4 regions of the Lysinibacillus sp. UBA5990 genome follow, and region 1 is predicted to be linked to each of the others. Evidence: riboswitches for the same ligand, from Rfam matches in the RefSeq annotation. Region 1 holds a riboswitch; each other region holds the start of a gene.

Region 1 (4,731 bases):
TTGCAATAATATGCAAAAAGTTTTATTCTATTTATTTCCTCATAATACCTTACCTAAAAATAAAAAAAAAATCAAAGTTCATTTCTTTGCATGAACTTTGATTTTCGACATTATTTCCTAGGAAATGATTAATGTACAAGGTATTTTAATTCTTGTTGTCTTAATTCGACACGTCTAATTTTACCAGATGCAGTTTTGGGTAACTCTGTAACAAATTCAATAGCACGTGGATATTTATAAGGTGCCGTTAATGATTTCACATGATTTTGAAGGATTTGAATAAGCTCTTGATTACCATTGACACCATTATGAAGGATAATAAATGCTTTAACGATGTTCCCGCGAACCTTATCGGGGCTTGCAATGACAGCAACCTCTTTCACAGTCGGATGCTTCATCAACGCATCCTCTACTTCAAAAGGTCCAATTGTATAACCTGAGGAAATAATAACATCATCTCCACGGCCTTCAAACCAAAAGTAGCCGTCCGCATCTTTATAAGCTCGATCCCCAGTTATATACCAATCACCACGGAATTGTAAATTTGTACGTTCAGGATCATTTAAATATTTTTTAAAAAGTGCAGGTGTTTCTCGATGAACAGCAATATCACCAACTTCTCCTATAGCAACTGGCTCACCAAAATCGTCTATAATTTCAACGGTATTGCCTGGCGTAGGTTTGCCCATCGAACCAATTCTTGCCTCCATACCTACCATAGTCCCTACAAGAAGTGTATTCTCAGTTTGACCATAACCATCTCGAACTTGTAGATGGAAAGTGTCCCAGAATTTTTTAATGACTTCACTGTTCAACGGCTCACCTGCTGAAACAGCTTGTCGAATTGTGCTGATATCATACTCCTGTAAATTTCCAAGCGCTGCCATATAGCGATATTCAGTCGGTGTGCAACATAAGACATTCATTTTAAATTTTTCAAGCAACGCTAAATACGTTGCTGCATCAAACTTTCCTTTATAAACAAATGCAGTGGCACCGCTGCCTAAAATCGCGAGAAACGGACTCCAAATCCATTTTTGCCATCCTGGTGCTGCTGTTGCCCATACAATATCACTTTCTTCTACACCTAGCCAATGTGGGGCTGTTGTCCGTAAATGTGCATAGCCCCAACTATGTGTATGCACTGCAGCTTTCGGATTTCCTGTTGTGCCACTTGTATAAGCTAAAAAGGCATGGTCTGTACTTTTTGTTGGTGTAGAACTTATGTAAGTTGTTGGTTGCTTTCGCATTTTGTCTAATAACGGCTGCCATGGCTCATGTGCATTTCCGATAACAAATTGCTGTATATCTTGCAAATTTCCTACTTGATTAAATTGCTCAATATAAGGCTCAAAGGCTACAACTGCTTTAGCATCCGCATGATGAATTCGATACTCAATATCTTTAGTTCTTAGCATTTCAGAGCTTGGAATGATCGTTAAACCCGCTTTTAATGCAGCAATATAGACAATGTATGCTTCTACTGAGCGTGGTACCATTACTAAAATGACATCACCTTTAATTAATCCATTTTTTGTAAATACATGTGCCGCCTGATTTGCTCTTTCAAGTAAATGTGCATAGGTGATAAATTGTACATCAGAATGCTCATCATAAATAATCAATGCATTTTTAGTTAAATCTTTTGCATATTTTTCAAATTCATCTGTTATGTTATACCATTCTGGTGCTACTAATTCTTGTCTATTCATAGCAATTACCCCCTTTTGTTAAGACACATTATACTCCTTTCTTAGTATTTTCAATGGTTTACACTTGATTTAAGTAAAGTCATGACAACTATCATGCTTAGCTATATGGCATCAGTCACGTTTTGTCGATAGGAAAACTCGCTATTGAATACATATGAAAAGTATGGTACATTTTGGTCAACTAAAAGTAAGATTGCAGGGGGACTCATAAAGAGTTGAGAAGGTAAAACCTGACCCTTTGAACCTGTTAGTTAATACTGACGTAGGGAGCAATGAACATCGTTTTTTCAGATGAAAGGCTCTTTTTCGTGCGTTTTTACACAAAAAGGGCCTTTTTTGCATGCTTACGTCCACCCATAAAGGAGGACAAAAATGATTTTTCAAACAATTCGTCAACAGCAACCGCTTATTCACTGTATAACTAATTATGTCGTAGCTAATTTCCAAGCAAATGGCCTATTGGCATTAGGTGCCTCTCCTGTCATGGCTGATGATAGCCATGAGGTTGAGGAAATGGTCGCCATTGCAGACGCTCTTTTAATCAATATTGGTACACTAAATGATCGAACAAAAGAGTCGATGCTGTTAGCAGGAAAAAAAGCAAATTCCCTTGGCATTCCTGTTATATTAGATCCGGTTGGCGCAGGTGCCACAGTTTATCGCAAGGAAACCGTACACCTATTACTTACAGCGATACAATTTGCAGTCATACGCTGTAACAAAGGAGAGCTTGCGGCATTAGCCAATTTGGAATGGCAACAAAAAGGTGTTGATAGTGGTGAGGGATTTATTGCCATAGAGAAAGAGGCTACTTTATTGGCTCAACGCTACAACTGTATGGTCATTGTTACAGGCAAACATGATTTTATGACAGACGGTGTGCAGAGCCAATGGATTACTGGTGGAAATTCACAAATGACTGAAGTAACTGGTACAGGCTGTTTACTTAGTGCTATATGTGGAGCAGCCTACTCTGCAGGAGAAGATCCGTATAGCCAATTAGCGGAAACACTCACATACTACAAAAAAGCAGCTGAGTTAGCATCCGCATTTACAGAGGATATCGGGGATATTCAAATTGCTTTGCTTAATGCCTTACATCGTCTTTCAAAGGAGGGTGAGGCTTCATGCATATTGTAACGACAATTGCAGGCTCAGATAGTGGCGGTGGCGCTGGCATTCAGGCTGATTTAAAAACATTCCAGGAATTAGGGGTTTTTGGCACCTCAGTTATTACAGCTTTAACTGCTCAAAATACACTTGGTGTAACAGGGGTTTTCCCAATTGAAGTTGACTTTGTTGAAAAACAATTTCATGCATTAATAGAAGATTTTTCGATTGCTGCGATTAAAACAGGGATGCTTTATTCCTCGGAAATTATCCAAAGTATCGCACACATCATTGACGATTTAAAAATCCCACTGATTGTTGATCCAGTTATGATTGCAAAAGGTGGAGAAAGCTTATTACAACAAGAAGCTATCGAGGCCATGCGCATGTCTTTACTACCTCTTGCTACAATTGTGACACCAAATATACCGGAAGCAGAGGCACTTACAGGAAGAAAAATAAATCAATTCTCGGATATGGAGAAAATTGCTCAATGCTTTTTCCAACTAGGTGTTCAATGTGTCATCATTAAAGGTGGGCATCTACCCAATTCGTTAGATGCAATTGATTATGTATTTATAAAAAATGACAAATCCTTTTCCATGCAGTCTCCTCGTATTCCAACGAAAAACACACATGGTACAGGTTGTACATTTTCAGCAGCTCTCACTGCTTTTCTTGGTCAAGGGTTGACTATTGAAAAAGCTATTATCGAAGCTAAAAAATTTATACAATTAGCCATTATGCATGATTTAGCCATTGGTAATGGTCATGGCCCCACAAATCATTTTGCTTATCAGCTACATAAAGGTGCCTGCGAGGTGAAACTACTTGAAACGTGAAGATTTACAGCTTTATTTTATTATGGGTACAGGCAATGTTTCTCAACAGGAACCTTTAGCTGTACTCGAACAAGCGCTGCGGGCTGGCATTACTATGTTTCAATTACGTGAAAAGGGTCCTTTTGCATTAACAGGACTAGCTTATGAGCAATTTGCCCGTCAATGCCAAAAACGATGTCAACATTACCATGTGCCGTTTATTATCAACGATGATGTAGACCTTGCAGTTCGACTTGGTGCAGATGGTGTTCATATTGGCCAAGATGATGAACAGATTGCCATTGCACGTAAAAAAATGGCAAACCGGCTCCTTGGCGTTTCTGTACATTCACAGGAAGAACTACAAACGGCTATTGACCATCATGTGGACTATGTAGGAATTGGACCTATTTTTGCCACAACATCTAAAAGTGATGCACAACCACCATGTGGCACATATTTTTTACAGCAAGCTTCCAAATTACAACCTAACTTGCCCATTGTGGCCATAGGTGGAATAAATTGGACTAATGCTGATAGTGTTTTGCAAGCTGGTGCTGACGGAGTTGCTGTTATTTCTGCTATATGTGGCAGTAAGGATATTGAACAAACAGTATCCATGTTTAAGTCTTTATCTCGCATAAAAAAATGATTGATAAACAAACTAAAACCAGTGCCTTTTACGGTCACTGGTTTTGAGTTTATAAATGCTTAGTTAGCATTTATTAGTTGTTGTTGTTTGGCATACCTTTTAATTGAGATTCTGCCATTTGTACAAGACGTTTAGTGATTTCACCACCAACGGAACCGTTAGCACGAGCTGAAGCGTCAGCCCCTAATTGAACACCAAATTCTTGTGCAATTTCGTATTTCATTTGATCAAGTGCTTGTTGTACACCAGGTACTGCAAGCTGGTTTGAACTGCGGTTGTTGTTTGAAGCCATGTTTCTCACCTCCTTGTGAATATAGAATGTGCGTTATTAGATTTTTAATACAAAAAAAATAAAGGTAATATGTACCTCTATTGGCATATGGCTAACTATACAAAAAAACCGTCTCAAATAAGCTATTTGAGACGGTTTTTGAAA
Region 2 (4,731 bases), on a different contig from region 1:
GATGATCCTGCTTGGACAAGCATAAGTAAGACAATGGAAAACGGCGAGCTAACAAGTATGTACATAGAGTCTAATGAACTGAAAGATCAAGCCTATAATGTGTTTGCTCCAATGATTTTAGAGGACATTGACGAAACTTGGACCGTTCAAATCGTATTAGCTGAATCAAAAATTTTAGAGACCTATAACCATGTATTTGTATATACGATTATTGCATCCATTATAATGGTAGCCTTGATGACTGCTGCAAGTGTACTATTTATTTACAAACAGTTAAAGCCACTCAAGTTTTTACGTGCTTCGATTGAAACAGCAGCAGCAGGCGATTTAACACAAAAGGTAGAGGATAAATATATTAAACAAGATGAAATTGGGGCAGTCGCATTGGCCTATAATAATATGTTGGATAAAACCAATAGTGCTATTAAAGCCGTGTTAAACTCAACAACTCTATTGAACCAATCTTCTAACCAGGTACATGAGGCATTTAACGAAATCGTGTCCTCTAGTCAAGAGGTATCAGTAGCCATTAATGAAATTGCACAGGGTGCATCGAAGCAATCAGAGGATACTGAAGAAACGAATTATCGCATGATGGATTTATCGGATCAAATAGATGCCATTAATGCGCTTTCGAATGAAATGGACGATTTATCCAACAAGACAAATGTGACAACCGAGAAAGGCATGCAAGAGGTTCAAAGTTTACATGAACATAATATAGAGACGAATGAGATGAACGGCCGTATTCAACAACAAATGGAATCACTAGCTTCTAATATTGCCAATATTAATCAAATTATTGCCTCTATTCAAAGCATTACGGAGCAAACTAATCTATTAGCTTTAAATGCAAGTATTGAGGCTGCACGTGCTGGTGAGCATGGAAAAGGTTTTGCTGTCGTGGCGGAAGAAGTAAGAAAGTTGGCAGAGCAATCAAAAACTGAAACAGAAGTTATTAAAAGTACGGTAGAAAGTATTTTAGAAAATTCTCAACAAACAGTTGCAGTCATTGCATCGAATGCAAATTTAATGCAATCGCAAAATGAGTCCGTACAAAGCACGCAATTGGCCTTTAAAGATAATAGTGATTTGTCACGTGCAATTGCAACTTCTATTAATGAACTAATGACTCAGTTGTCTACTATGTTAGAGCATAAAAATCAAGCAATTATGTCCATACAAAGTATTTCGGCTATATCAGAGGAAACAGCGGCCTCTGCTGAGCAAGTAAGTGCCTCTGCAATGGACCAACAAGCAGAATTGCAAAAAGTGGCAGAGTCTATGCAAAATATGAATGATATCTCTAATGAACTGCAAGAGGTCGTAAATAGATTTAAGCTTGCGTAGAGAAAAAAGCTGCCTAAAATCTAAAGGCAGCTCATACTGTTGATAAAAGGAATCGAGAAGTTCATGCTCGATTCCCTTTTCATTTTTTTCATCGAGAATTCATAGTCCTCAAATGAGTGAGTTTTGGTGATTCTTATATTCTGTACATTGTTCTCCTCGTTTATTGATGTGATTTTTTATCTTTTCATCATTGGAACAAGGCGCACCCCTCCAGTAGTGGAAATCAACGGTTTTAATTATGAAAGTAAGTAGCATTGACCTAGTACATTATCGACACTACAATCAAAAGGGAGGGGGACTTCAATATGGTGTATCTTGGAATGATTTTCTTTCAAATTGTCGCACCTATTTTAGTATTACTTGTACTAGGTGCTATTCTGCAAAAGAAATTTCGCTTTAACTTAAAAGCATTATCACAGCTTATTACATATTGTTTTATGCCTGCCGCTGTATTTATTAATTTATATGAGACGAGTATAAAACTGTCTGTTCTGGGAGAAGTTGGATTGTTTGTTGTGCTTTTTATTGGTAGTCAAATGTTACTCAGTCACTTTTTAGCGAAAGGGCTTGGACTCGCCAAAACTGAGGCAGCTGTTTTTAAAAATAGTGTAGTACTCATTAACTCTGGCAACTATGGTATTCCGGTAGCTCAAATGATTTTTGCCACTCAACCTATTGGTGTAGCCATCCAGGTTATACTCGTTATCTTCCAAAACATGACAACGTATACGTATGGTTTATATAATTTAATTTCCTCTACTAAATCGGGCATGACAATTTTAAAGGATTTTATAAAAATGCCTATTATACACGCTTTAATAATCGGTGTGGCCATGAATTATTTTGACATTGGCATTCCGCAGTTTATTAAAATACCTATAGACCATGTAGCAGATGGTTTTATTGCCGTTGCATTAATTACGCTAGGCGCCCAATTGTCTCAACTGGAGATTAAAACGATGTTTAATAAAACAGTATTCGTCAGCTGCTTGACGCGATTAATTATCGGTCCAGCCGTTGCTTTAGTCATTATTTATGCGCTCGGTTTAGACGGGGTTGTGGCACAATCGTTATTTATAGCGAGTGCTTTTCCCACATCCCGCAACAGTTCAAGTCTAGCATTAGAATATGATATAGAGTCGGCAACAGCTGCACAAACCGTTTTATTTTCGACCATTGTGAGTTGTATAACGGTCACGATTGTAATTTATATTGCTGATGTATTGTTTACCTAATAGAAATCAAAAATATTTAAATGATAACTTCCATCTCTTAGCAATATCTGCTAAACTAGCATCAAACTGAATAGTATTAACTAGGGGAGTCTGATGAGTCAGGCTGAGAGGGAAACGCATAGAGGTTTCTTGACCCTTTGGACCTGATCTGGCTCATACCAGCGTGGGAAAGTTAAGAAGCTATTGCATATTACGTGCAATCAATAGACCCTTTACATTCATGGCCGGATCCAATTATTTTTTTGGATTCGGCCTTTATTTATTTTGTTTGCTGGGTGAGCTAGAATCGGTCCTTGTTTAAACTACATTTAAGGGAGAGAAGTAGCTCATGTCAGCAATTAGTGCAAAGAACATTACGATTATGTCTAACTTTGAAGGAAGTAAAAAGGTTTATGTGGAAGGATCTCGTCCTGATATTTTAGTACCAATGCGTGAAATTACATTAAGTCCGACGACTGGTACCTTTGGGGATGAAGAAAATGCCCCAATTCGGGTGTATGATACGAGTGGACCATATACAGATCCGGTCTTCCACGTGGATATTACAAAGGGCTTACCTGCTTTACGAAGTGCTTGGATACAAGAGCGAGGGGATGTTGAGGAATACGGAGGGCGTACAATTAAACCTGAGGATAATGGTTTCAGTCGCGCTGATGATCCACGTATCCATGAAAATGTCTTCCCGGAATTGGTGAGAAAGCCTTTACGTGCAAAAAAGGGTAAAAATGTCACGCAGCTTCATTATGCTCGACGGGGAATTATTACACCTGAGATGGAGTTTGTAGCGATACGAGAAAATATGGACCCAGATTTCGTACGTTCAGAGATTGCAGCAGGCCGGGCTATTATGCCTGCCAATATTAATCATCCTGAGGCCGAGCCAATGATTATCGGTCGTAACTTCCATGTGAAGATTAATGCGAACATTGGGAATTCAGCTGTATCATCCTCGATTGCAGAGGAAGTGGAAAAAATGACATGGGCTACACGCTGGGGTGCTGATAATATTATGGATCTATCAACTGGCAAACATATTCATACAACGAGAGAATGGATAATTCGAAATGCTGCAGTACCAGTTGGGACAGTACCAATTTATCAGGCATTAGAAAAGGTAAATGGTGTGGCTGAGGATTTAACATGGGAGGTGTACCGTGATACGCTTATTGAACAAGCGGAGCAAGGGGTAGATTATTTCACTATTCATGCAGGTGTCCTTTTACGTTATGTCCCTCTTACGGCAAACCGTGTAACAGGCATTGTGTCTAGGGGTGGTTCCATTATGGCGCAATGGTGTTTATACCATCATCAAGAGAACTTCCTCTATACTCATTTTGAGGAAATATGTGAAATTATGAAAGCTTATGATGTAGCCTTTTCATTAGGAGATGGCTTACGCCCAGGGTCAATCGCGGATGCTAACGATGAAGCACAATTTGCGGAGCTGGAAACATTAGGCGAATTAACGCAAATTGCATGGAAGCATGATGTTCAAGTAATGGTGGAGGGGCCAGGTCACGTTCCAATGCATTTGATTAAAGAGAATATGGACAAGCAATTAGAGGTTTGTAAGGAAGCCCCATTCTATACTTTAGGTCCATTGACAACAGATATTGCTCCAGGTTACGACCATATTACATCTGCTATTGGTGCAGCAATGATTGGTTGGTTTGGTACAGCTATGCTCTGCTATGTGACACCGAAGGAACATTTAGGATTACCTAATCGGGAGGATGTTCGAGTAGGGGTTATTACTTATAAGATTGCTGCACATGCTGCAGATTTAGCAAAGGGGCACCCAGGTGCACAACAACGAGATGATGCACTGTCAAAAGCGCGTTTCGAGTTCCGCTGGCGTGATCAATTTAACCTTTCTCTTGATCCAGAACGTGCAGTAGAATATCACGATGAAACATTACCAGCAGAGGGGGCAAAAACAGCACATTTTTGTTCAATGTGCGGTCCTAAATTTTGTAGCATGAGAATTTCTCAGGATATTCGTAATTATGCTAAGGAAAAGGATTTAAATACAACAGAGGCCATCCATGAAGGTATGAGGGAAAAGTCAGCGGAGTTTAAAAAGGCAGGTAGTCAAATCTATCAATAATAATAGTACAAGGCTTGTGTTGATTTACTAGACACGAGC
Region 3 (4,731 bases), on a different contig from region 1:
ACGACTCATCAACAAACACATAGTGAGCAATTGGAAATTGTTGAGCTTGCTCAGGTGGAAACGTTAAGGAGAAAAGCTTCTTCAGACGAGCGTTTGTATTTGGAAAAAGAGGCGTTTTTAACATCCGCACAACAACTTCAGCAAGAGGCACTGACACAATTAGAAGCATACGCGATGAAGCAACAGGATCAAGCACAAATAATAGCTTCCTTAGAAAAAATGGAACAAGAGATTACTAGCTTAAAGATTATCAATCAACAGCTAGCTCAAACAAGGATCAACCAGAAGGAACAGCGTTTAGCAATAGAGCATTTGCAACATAAACAAGTCAAACTTGAGGAATATTTAACTGAGCAGATGAAGAGCTGGACAAGACTGCAGGCAATTGTAGAAGAACAGCATAAGCAAATGCCAACAACTATTCCAACCTTACAACAATTAAAACAAACACTTACCGATGTTAGTAAACAGAAAATGGATTTACAAAAATTATGGCAGGAAAGCCAGCATGATTTACATGCCGCGAAGGAAGCTGCCAGTAATGCTAAACTAGCTGTGGAAATCGCCAAACAGAATTTTGAAGAATTAAAGCTCAAAATGAATGACAAGCGTGAGCAGTTTTCAATAAGCATGCAGGAAGCAGGCTTTGTGAACTATGAAGACTATGCAACTGCGAAAAGAAGTGCCGCTCAATTAGAAGAACTTAGGAAGGCATGCAGTGACTACACGTTACATGTTCATACGTTACAAATTCAAATTTCAGAAGGAGAAAAACATCTTCAAGGAAAAGAGGAGCAAGATTTAGCCCTGATGGAGGCAACCTTAGAAAGTCTCCGAATCGCCTATGAGGATGCTTTTAAACAACTTCAACAAATAGATGGATTTGCGAAATCATGTCAAAGCTTTATCAACAAAGTAGAAGAAACAGAGAGAGAGCTTCGTTTACTTGAGAGTGAGGCAGGGCGCGTGAAGGAGCTGTATGGCTTATTAAATGGGCAAAATTCGAAAAAGCTTTCCTTTGAACGATATATTCAAATTAATTATTTAGATCAAATTACAGAGGCAGCCAATATTCGTCTTTATCATTTATCTAATGGCCAATTTGAGCTTAGACGTTCGGACAGGCTTGAAAAGCATGCCAAACAAAGTGGACTTGGGCTTGATGTATATGACGCTTACACAGATCAATTACGAGATGTCAAAACATTATCCGGTGGTGAAAAGTTCAATGCATCATTAAGCCTTGCCTTGGGAATGGCAGATGTTATTCAAAGCTTCCAAGGTAATATTTATATTGAAACAATGTTTATTGATGAGGGTTTTGGCTCGCTCGATGAAGAATCATTAAATAAAGCAATAGATACATTAATCGATTTACAAGATTCTGGACGAATGATTGGTGTCATCTCTCATGTGCCTGAATTAAAATCAGCGATGCCAGCCGTTTTACATGTCGAAAAAACATTGAATGGATATAGTCAAACATATTTTGAAATAAAATAAAGGAAGGTGTATTTCCGGCTTAAGGAAATACGCCTTCCTTTTATTTTTTTCGAGAACTGACTGTAGAAGTTGTCCCTTTTTTTGCTGCCATCACTTTTTTTACGATCGGTATAACAATAGGCGCTAATTTAACAGCGGTTTTCACTACTTTTGATACTTTCATCAAAAACACAGCTCCTTTTTAATTACTTCTACCTGTTTATTTTAAAAATGAAACATTAGCGGATAACTCTAACAGCCTGAATAATATTCCATATTACGATTCCGAGCGAAACAATTCCGTAAATGGCGAACGAAATGAACCAAATGATCATTACTGTACTATTACTTGAAGTGGGGTCTAAACTAAATGTAGAAAAGACAAAGACAATGAAAAATAAGATACCAAATACAAAAGGAATTAGATGAGACACTAGTGCTCGAATAGAATGTCTTTTGATGTCAGCATCTTTCGTAACGAAGTAAACAATTAATGGTACGATGAAAGGAGCAAAGAAAATACTGAGATAACTAAAGGCAGATAAAATTTTTTGGTTCTCCATAGTTGTACCTCCTTTTTTAATATTTACGCATGGAAAACAGTAAAGTTTCAAAAATTAAGTATGGAAGAGGTTGTAATCATTCCGTGCTTTGCGTACAATGAAAGTGTTCAAATTAAATTCAGATGTAACGACCACAAGGGGAGCTGATGATGTCAGCTGAGACTGGGCACGTAATGCCTTGACTCTTTGAACCTGTAAGCTAACACTTGCGTAGGGATGTGGATAGAAACCGACACTTGTACGATGTGAGGCTCTGTCCTGACATCGTTTTTTCATTCTTAAGAATAAAAAGATGTCAGAGAGAATCAAATCAGCGCATTTCTATTCCTGCTCTTGTATCCTACATCGGAACAAAGGAGAGAATATGTATGGACAAAAAAAGACTATTAATGCTAGTGGAGATTGCAATATTTGCTGCGATTGGCCTTGTGCTCGATCAGGTCTCCTTTAAAGTATGGGCACAAGGTGGCTCTGTTAGTCTTGTCATGGTACCAATTATGTTAATTGCATTTCGTTGGGGCTTAGTAGCTGGCCTAACAACAGGCTTACTTGTAGGCGTTATGCAAACCATGTTTGGAGCTTATATTGTACACTGGCTTCAAGGTTTATTAGATTACGGCGTTGCTTTCACAGTTGTAGGGTTAGCAGCCATTGTACGCAGACCTTTACTTGAAGCAGCAAGCCAACTAAACAAAACAAAAATGGCGCTTTATATTATTGTAGGTACGGTGTTTGCAGGCTTCTTGCGATATGCAGCGCATACTACTGCTGGAGCGGTATTTTTTGCAGAGTATGCCGGCGATCAAAATGCGTGGATCTACTCGATTATTTATAATGGTACCTATATGCTGCCCGCAACAGTATTAACAGCCATTGTGGGAGCGTTATTATTCACAGCCGCTCCACAACTAATGCATCGTAAAGCATAATGCCATCCCCTTCATATTGGTGAAGGGGTTTTTTTATGCAGTCACAAGAGAATAGCACTTTGCCAAGGAGGCAGGCATACAATATTTAAAGCGTTTAGCGTTATACGCGTAAAAAGTTATGTTATATTAAAGAGTAGATATTAGATGAAAGGGACGTTATACATGATTGTAAAAACGCAAGAAGAAATTGAAGCTTTTAAAAAAATTGGACGCATTTGTGCAGAGATTCGTGAAGCGATGAAGGCTGCTACAAAACCAGGTGTCACAACACTTGAACTAGATGAAATTGCTGGCCGAATGTTTGCTGAGGCAGGTGCCATTTCAGGACCAAAAGGAGAATATGACTTCCCAGGATATACTTGTATTAGTGTCAACGAGGAAGTAGCGCATGGTATCCCAGGTAAACGTGTTATTCAGGAGGGAGATATCGTCAATATCGATGTTTCAGGCTCTTTAGATGGCTACTTTGCCGACACGGGTATTTCATTTGTAGTTGGTGATGGCTATGAAGACAAAGAAAAACTATGTCGTGTTGCTAAAGATGCTTTTGACCGTGCTATGACAAAGGTAAAGGCTGGCTCTAAATTAAATCAAATCGGTAAAGCTGTAGAGCGAGAAGCGAATGCTAATGGCTTAACAGTTATTATGAATTTAACAGGCCATGGTTTAGGTCGTTCTTTACATGATGAGCCAAATCACATTTTAAATTATTATGATGCATGGGACTCTACGATTATGAAAGAGGGTATGGTTCTTGCAGTTGAGCCATTTATCTCAGCAAAAGCAGAGCATATTGTAGAAGCTGGTGATGGTTGGACATTCATTACACCTGATAAGTCTCTTGTTGCTCAAATTGAACATTCAGTAATTGTTACAAAAGAAAAACCAATTATCCTTACTTCATTAGACGAAGAATAGGATTACAAAAAAATCCTGCACACCAAATTACTTTTGGTAGGCAGGATTTTTTTTAATGAATAAAATACCAACTAAGAGTACACCACATAAAAATAACGCAGCTGTTGTTACGAGTAGCTCATCAAAACCATTATGTAAAGCGATTCCTATATAAGCCCATATAAAAACACTTGGATACATGATATCAAAGTGATGAAAGCGGATATGTAGCGCAATGGCTCCACCTAATGTCAGTAAAATAACTGCCCAAAGAGGAGTACTTAGACCAAAACCGTTCCAACCATAAGCTGTTAACGTAAAGCTAATATTTGTGATAAAAATAAATGTCATCCATGCAAAATAAATGGCGAAAGGAATACGGCCAGACAGTGATTTGTCATGAAGTGGATACGTATTGTACAACATAAATAAATACAAGACTAAGAGTAAGGTAATGCCGAGAGAAACAATAAATAATTCATGATGCCATACGTAAATCGTTAATGCTTGTAAAATATTTATGCAACTAAAGAGCGCAGACTGTTTCATAGATGTCTTTTTGATGTTCATCACTAACCAATAACCGGTGAATAAATAAATGACAATCCAAATTACATGACTTCCATCAACAGGTGCAAATACCACCGAAAAACGATTAGAAATTTCTAAAAAAGATTGACCGTTAAGTTTTGTGAAAAAGGATGAAAAGGTTAGGATGAGTGAGACAATATAAGAAATTGTCATCAATAAAAATCGAGGCATGCTTTCCTCTCCCTTCGAGTTAGATTGTATAGGGAAAAGACAAATAAGTATAGTACCGTCACTCAATTTATTATAACGGAAATTTCCATCAATGTATC
Region 4 (4,731 bases), on a different contig from region 1:
AATAAAGAAGGTATTTCCACGTCCTTATACTGATCTAAATGAATATGGGCATCAATCAACATTCAGATCCCCCTTTTCTTCCTGTAAATACATGAATAATTGTTGCTTCAAGGCTGTGAATGTGGCCGAATGACGAATTTCTTCTTTGCGGGGACGCTCAAACGGCACAATGATTTCTTTTTTCACCGTTGCAGGCCGTTTTGATAAAACAAGTATACGATCTGCTAAAAAGAGTGCCTCTTCAATACTATGCGTGACAAATAAGATGGATTTTCGATACTCTTCCCAAATGGACAGTAGCCATGCCTGCATTTCCAGTCTTGTAAATTCATCGAGCGCAGAAAATGGTTCATCTAGACATAAAATAGGTTTATCACTGACAATGGCACGGATAAAAGATACACGTTGTTGCATCCCTCCAGATAGCTCGTTTGGATAAGCATGACTAAAGGAAGCAAGTCCTACCTTTTCTAGCCACCCCTTTGCACGTTCAACATTAGGCTTTTGCTGCAATTCCTCGACAATGGTTACATTCTCTAAAATGGTACGCCAAGGCAATAAACAAGGCTGCTGTGGCATATAGCCAATTGCTCCTCTTTTTCGCTGGATATCCTCTCCATTTAATAAAATTTCCCCTTGATCAACCGGGGAGACCCCACCAATTAATTGAAAAAGGGTACTTTTACCACTGCCTGATGGTCCTACAATGGCCACAAACTCACCATCCTTGACATCAAAGGAAACATGGTCAAGAACATGTAGACTGTTAAAGGACTTATCGATGTTTTGTATGCTGAGCATGATAACCTCTCCCCTTTACCATTAATTTTTCAAGCAAACGAATACTACTAAACAGCAATAAGCTTAACAAGACAATCGCAAAAATTGCGACAAACACTCGATCTGTACGAAAGGAGGATTGTGCTAAGGTCATGTATACACCAACTCCCTTTTTCGCACCAAGCCACTCCGCAATGACTGCCCCCATTACGCTATAGGTAGCAGCAATTTTTACGCCCGAGAAAATTGCTGGGTAGGCATGTGGCCATTCTAATTTCCAAAACGTTTGGGCCTTCGTAGCACCAATCATATCAAAGTAATGCTTTAACTCGGGTGATGTTTGACGAAAACCGTCCATTGCCGCAATGACAATAGGGAAAAAGCACACTAGACAAATAATAATGAGCTTTGGTAATAAGCCAAAGCCAAACCAAATAATAAGGAGCGGTGCTAACACAAGAATGGGTATGTTTTGCGACATAATGAGAATCGGATAAAATAATGACCGAATGAAAGCAAAACGATGCAAAACAATTGCCACGGTTAGACCACAGCCCACCCCAATAGCAAGTCCTAGTAAAGCTAATTGCACGGTAGCCAGAGCATGTGGCAGGAATGTCTGATACGATTGAAAGCTTTCTACTACAATTATGCTTGGTGCTGGAAGGAGCCAAGGAGGAACATCAGCGATATGCACAACAAGCTCCCATATGAATAAGAGGAAGGCGATAAAAATTATCGTCCTTCCCTTTTGTAATGCCCGTTTCATGACTGATATTTCTCCGTTAAAGTAGCCATTGTAATCCCATTTGGTTGATATAAAATTTTTACTTGTGTAATGACATTAATGGCTCCTAGCTCGACCATCTTAACATTCATTTTTTCAATGATTTGAAGAAGCGTTGTAAGCTCACCTTCCATTGTTGTTTCAAGGGGATGAACCTCATATTTCACACCTGATGCATCAATAACTGCAATGGCCGCATCTACATAAGGAATGACATCCTCATACTTCTCTGTCTTCGGAATGATTTGGACACTGATCAATGAATTTGCCATGTTAATTGGCCTCCTTTTTTGGTAAAAACTCATTCGTAAACGCTTGTTTTGCCTCAAACTCGCCTTCTAATACTTTGTTGCTCGACATCCATTTAGCATAGTTTTCCCACACTGAAAGCTTTTGCTCTCCCCATTGTTTAGCATCGTCCTGATATTTATCAGCCAACCACTCTTGGCTTTTATGCACTAACTCCTTATCTAAGTCCGGTGCCGCTTCTAGTAAAATATCAGCAGCTTCATTCGGATACTCGATTGCATATTCATAGCCCTTCGATGCAGCCGCAACAAAAGCTTTGACGATGTCTGGATTGTTTTGAATCATTTTTTCATTAGTTGCTAAAACAGGTGTATAGTAATCTAACTGATCACTGTAGTCCGTTAAATACAGCATATTAATCTTTTCCCCACGAAGCTCTGCCTCAATCCCTGTCCAAGCATAATAAATCCAAGCAAAATCGATATCCTTTTTCATCATTGTGAAGAAATCTAAATCTCCTGCATTGACAATCTCTAATTTATTTATATCAGCGTTTTCTTTTTGCATTAATGATTGTAATACGGCTTGTTCGAGTGGCGCTCCCCAACCACCATATGTTTTTCCTTCAAAGTCCTTTGGAGATGTAATACCCTTTGATGCTACAGAAGCAAATCCAGATGTATTATGCTGGATGATGGCCGCTATTGAGACAAGTGGCACATCCTGAACACGAGCCTGTGTAATGCCCTCCTGATAGCTCACGCCAAATTCTGCCTTACCAGAAGCTACGAGCTGATCGGCTCCTGCCTCTCCTGGCATAATAATATCAACATCTAAGCCCTGTTCTTCAAAATAACCGAGCTTTTTCGCAACATACAATCCTGTATGATTCGTATTCGGTGTCCAATCGAGAACCACTGACACCTTTTTCTTTGTATCAGCAGTTTGCTTGTCCTCCTTGTCGCTACAGCCTACTAACGTCAATAGCGCAGCTAATAGGATAAATAACCATTTTTTCATGCTAGTTCCTCCCAGTTTGTAATATGAAAGTGTTCATGAATGAATGTTGTCACCAGAAGAAAGCGTAATATACAGTTGGTAAGATATTGCTTGGAAAACAAAAAAACGCCTAGGATTCCTCCCAGACGTATTGCAATCAATCTCCAAAACTTTTGCTTTTTTGAATAGATGTTCCCTACGCTGGTACGAGCCAAATCAGGTTCAAAGGGTCAGTGTCTATCGGACACAATCTCAGCTAGCCATAACTAGCCCCCCTACATTCTTTCGCTATGAACTTTTCGTTGATTATTATACCCATAGTTGATCTAAAATGACAAGATGCTATTTTTGGATAGTTGTTCCACTCATACAAATAGCCCAGCTCTCCTATATAGAGACTGGGCATAATTTTAGCTTGGTTTTTGTTCTTTTTTGGCCGTTAAGACATGTGAAATGGCTCCATCTGTTGCAATATCCACTTTAAATGAACCATTAGAATGGCGATCAGCACGCGTCAATGCTTGAACATCAATAAACTCTTGGACGCCTTTTTCAGTTTCGATCACAACCTGCTCATCGTCTGTTGCTTGAATAACAGCGACAATTCGGTGAGGATTTGCTTTTAATTCTGTCAGGACTTTAAGACCACGTTTGGCACGACTTGCTACTTCTACCTCTGCGACATTCATTTTCTTAACAGCCCCTCGTTGTGTCACAATAACGACATATTGTGTTTCATCTGGCTGTAGAACATTGACCCCTACTAATGCTTCTCCATCTTTTAGCGTAATACCTTTAACGCCGCCCGTTTTCACACCAGTAACCGGCAATTCCTCAATAGGGAATCGAATAGCATACGCCGTATCAGTTGTTAAGAGCAGTTCCACATCATCCGTCATAAACGATGCATAAATCATGGCATCGCCGGCTTTAACATTCATTGTTTTAATCGGCTTCGAGTAACGCGTCACTGCATAATCTGCAAGTGGTGAACGTTTAATTTGACCATCTTTCGTAGCAGTTAAAATATACGTATTTGGCTGTTCAAATGTTTCAAAGCCATAGACCGCAATAATCGATTCATCTTCACTTGTTGGCACAATACTAGAAATATGCTGACCAAGGTCCTTCCAACGAATATCAGGCAGTTCGTGGACTGGCTGATAAATATAATTCCCTCTATTTGTAAATAACAATAAATGATGTTGCGTATTTAAGTTTGCTTCATACAATAAGTAATCGGAATCCTTCATCGCAAAATCTTGACCATTAGAAGCGGCATGAGATCGTGTAGATGTACGTTTAATATAGCCATCTTTCGTGACAGTCACCACAACCTCTTCACTTGGAACAAGGACATCTAATGTAATTTTAATTTCTTCTATCTCTTGTTCAATTTTCGAGCGACGTGGCTCAGTGAAGCGTTTTTTTATATCTAGCAATTCTTGTTTAATGACGCGTACAAGCTTGGCCTCGCTTTGTAAAATCCCTTCCAGCTTGGCAATCAATTTATTTAAGTCATCCTGTTCTTGGCGGAGCTCTGTAATATCGGTATTCGTTAAACGATATAATTGCAGGCTCACAATCGCCTCTGCTTGTACCTCGGTAAAATCGAACTTTGCTTGTAAATTGAGCTTGGCATCCTTCTTATCGTTAGAAGAACGGATCGTAGCAATGACTTCATCTAAAATAGATAGTGCTTTAATTAAGCCCTCCACAATATGGAAACGATCCTTTGCCTTTTGTAAATCATATATAGAACGATTTGTGACCACTTCTTTTTGGTGAGTAATATAGGCATCCAGCAATAGTGGCAATGTCATCATCGTTGGGCGACGATTATGAATCGCAATCATATTAAAATTGTAAGCTACTTGTAAATCTGTTGTTTTAAATAAGTACTGTAAAATCCCTTG

What was found. Region 1 has a riboswitch for thiamine pyrophosphate ahead of thiM (hydroxyethylthiazole kinase). Riboswitches for the same ligand answer to the same signal wherever they lie in the genome.
Region 2: another riboswitch for thiamine pyrophosphate. It lies ahead of thiC (phosphomethylpyrimidine synthase ThiC); the one in region 1 lies ahead of thiM (hydroxyethylthiazole kinase).
Region 3: another riboswitch for thiamine pyrophosphate. It lies ahead of thiT (energy-coupled thiamine transporter ThiT); the one in region 1 lies ahead of thiM (hydroxyethylthiazole kinase).
Region 4: another riboswitch for thiamine pyrophosphate. It lies ahead of B3D94_RS20100 (ABC transporter substrate-binding protein); the one in region 1 lies ahead of thiM (hydroxyethylthiazole kinase).

What each region holds. Positions count from the first base shown of each region.
Region 1 covers NZ_DJAY01000011.1:135,029-139,759, reverse strand. Annotated here, with positions in the region: gene mbcS (acyl-CoA synthetase MbcS) at 129-1,712, opposite strand; TPP riboswitch at 1,900-1,998, shown strand; gene thiM (hydroxyethylthiazole kinase) at 2,085-2,852, shown strand; gene thiD (bifunctional hydroxymethylpyrimidine kinase/phosphomethylpyrimidine kinase) at 2,840-3,664, shown strand; gene thiE (thiamine phosphate synthase) at 3,654-4,295, shown strand; gene B3D94_RS08115 (alpha/beta-type small acid-soluble spore protein) at 4,369-4,587, opposite strand.
Region 2 covers NZ_DJAY01000002.1:113,295-118,025, forward strand. Annotated here, with positions in the region: gene B3D94_RS01305 (methyl-accepting chemotaxis protein) at 1-1,350, shown strand, start outside; gene B3D94_RS01310 (AEC family transporter) at 1,656-2,585, shown strand; TPP riboswitch at 2,658-2,772, shown strand; gene thiC (phosphomethylpyrimidine synthase ThiC) at 2,914-4,692, shown strand.
Region 3 covers NZ_DJAY01000012.1:49,684-54,414, reverse strand. Annotated here, with positions in the region: gene B3D94_RS11600 (SbcC/MukB-like Walker B domain-containing protein) at 1-1,503, shown strand, start outside; gene B3D94_RS11595 (hypothetical protein) at 1,544-1,669, opposite strand; gene B3D94_RS11590 (DUF4870 domain-containing protein) at 1,722-2,045, opposite strand; TPP riboswitch at 2,172-2,279, shown strand; gene thiT (energy-coupled thiamine transporter ThiT) at 2,414-2,974, shown strand; gene map (type I methionyl aminopeptidase) at 3,137-3,892, shown strand; gene B3D94_RS11575 (hypothetical protein) at 3,920-4,633, opposite strand.
Region 4 covers NZ_DJAY01000015.1:1,511,503-1,516,233, forward strand. Annotated here, with positions in the region: gene B3D94_RS20080 (TatD family hydrolase) at 1-62, opposite strand, end outside; gene B3D94_RS20085 (ABC transporter ATP-binding protein) at 52-801, opposite strand; gene B3D94_RS20090 (ABC transporter permease) at 776-1,549, opposite strand; gene B3D94_RS20095 (thiamine-binding protein) at 1,546-1,839, opposite strand; gene B3D94_RS20100 (ABC transporter substrate-binding protein) at 1,841-2,836, opposite strand; TPP riboswitch at 2,992-3,102, opposite strand; gene parC (DNA topoisomerase IV subunit A) at 3,226-4,731, opposite strand, start outside.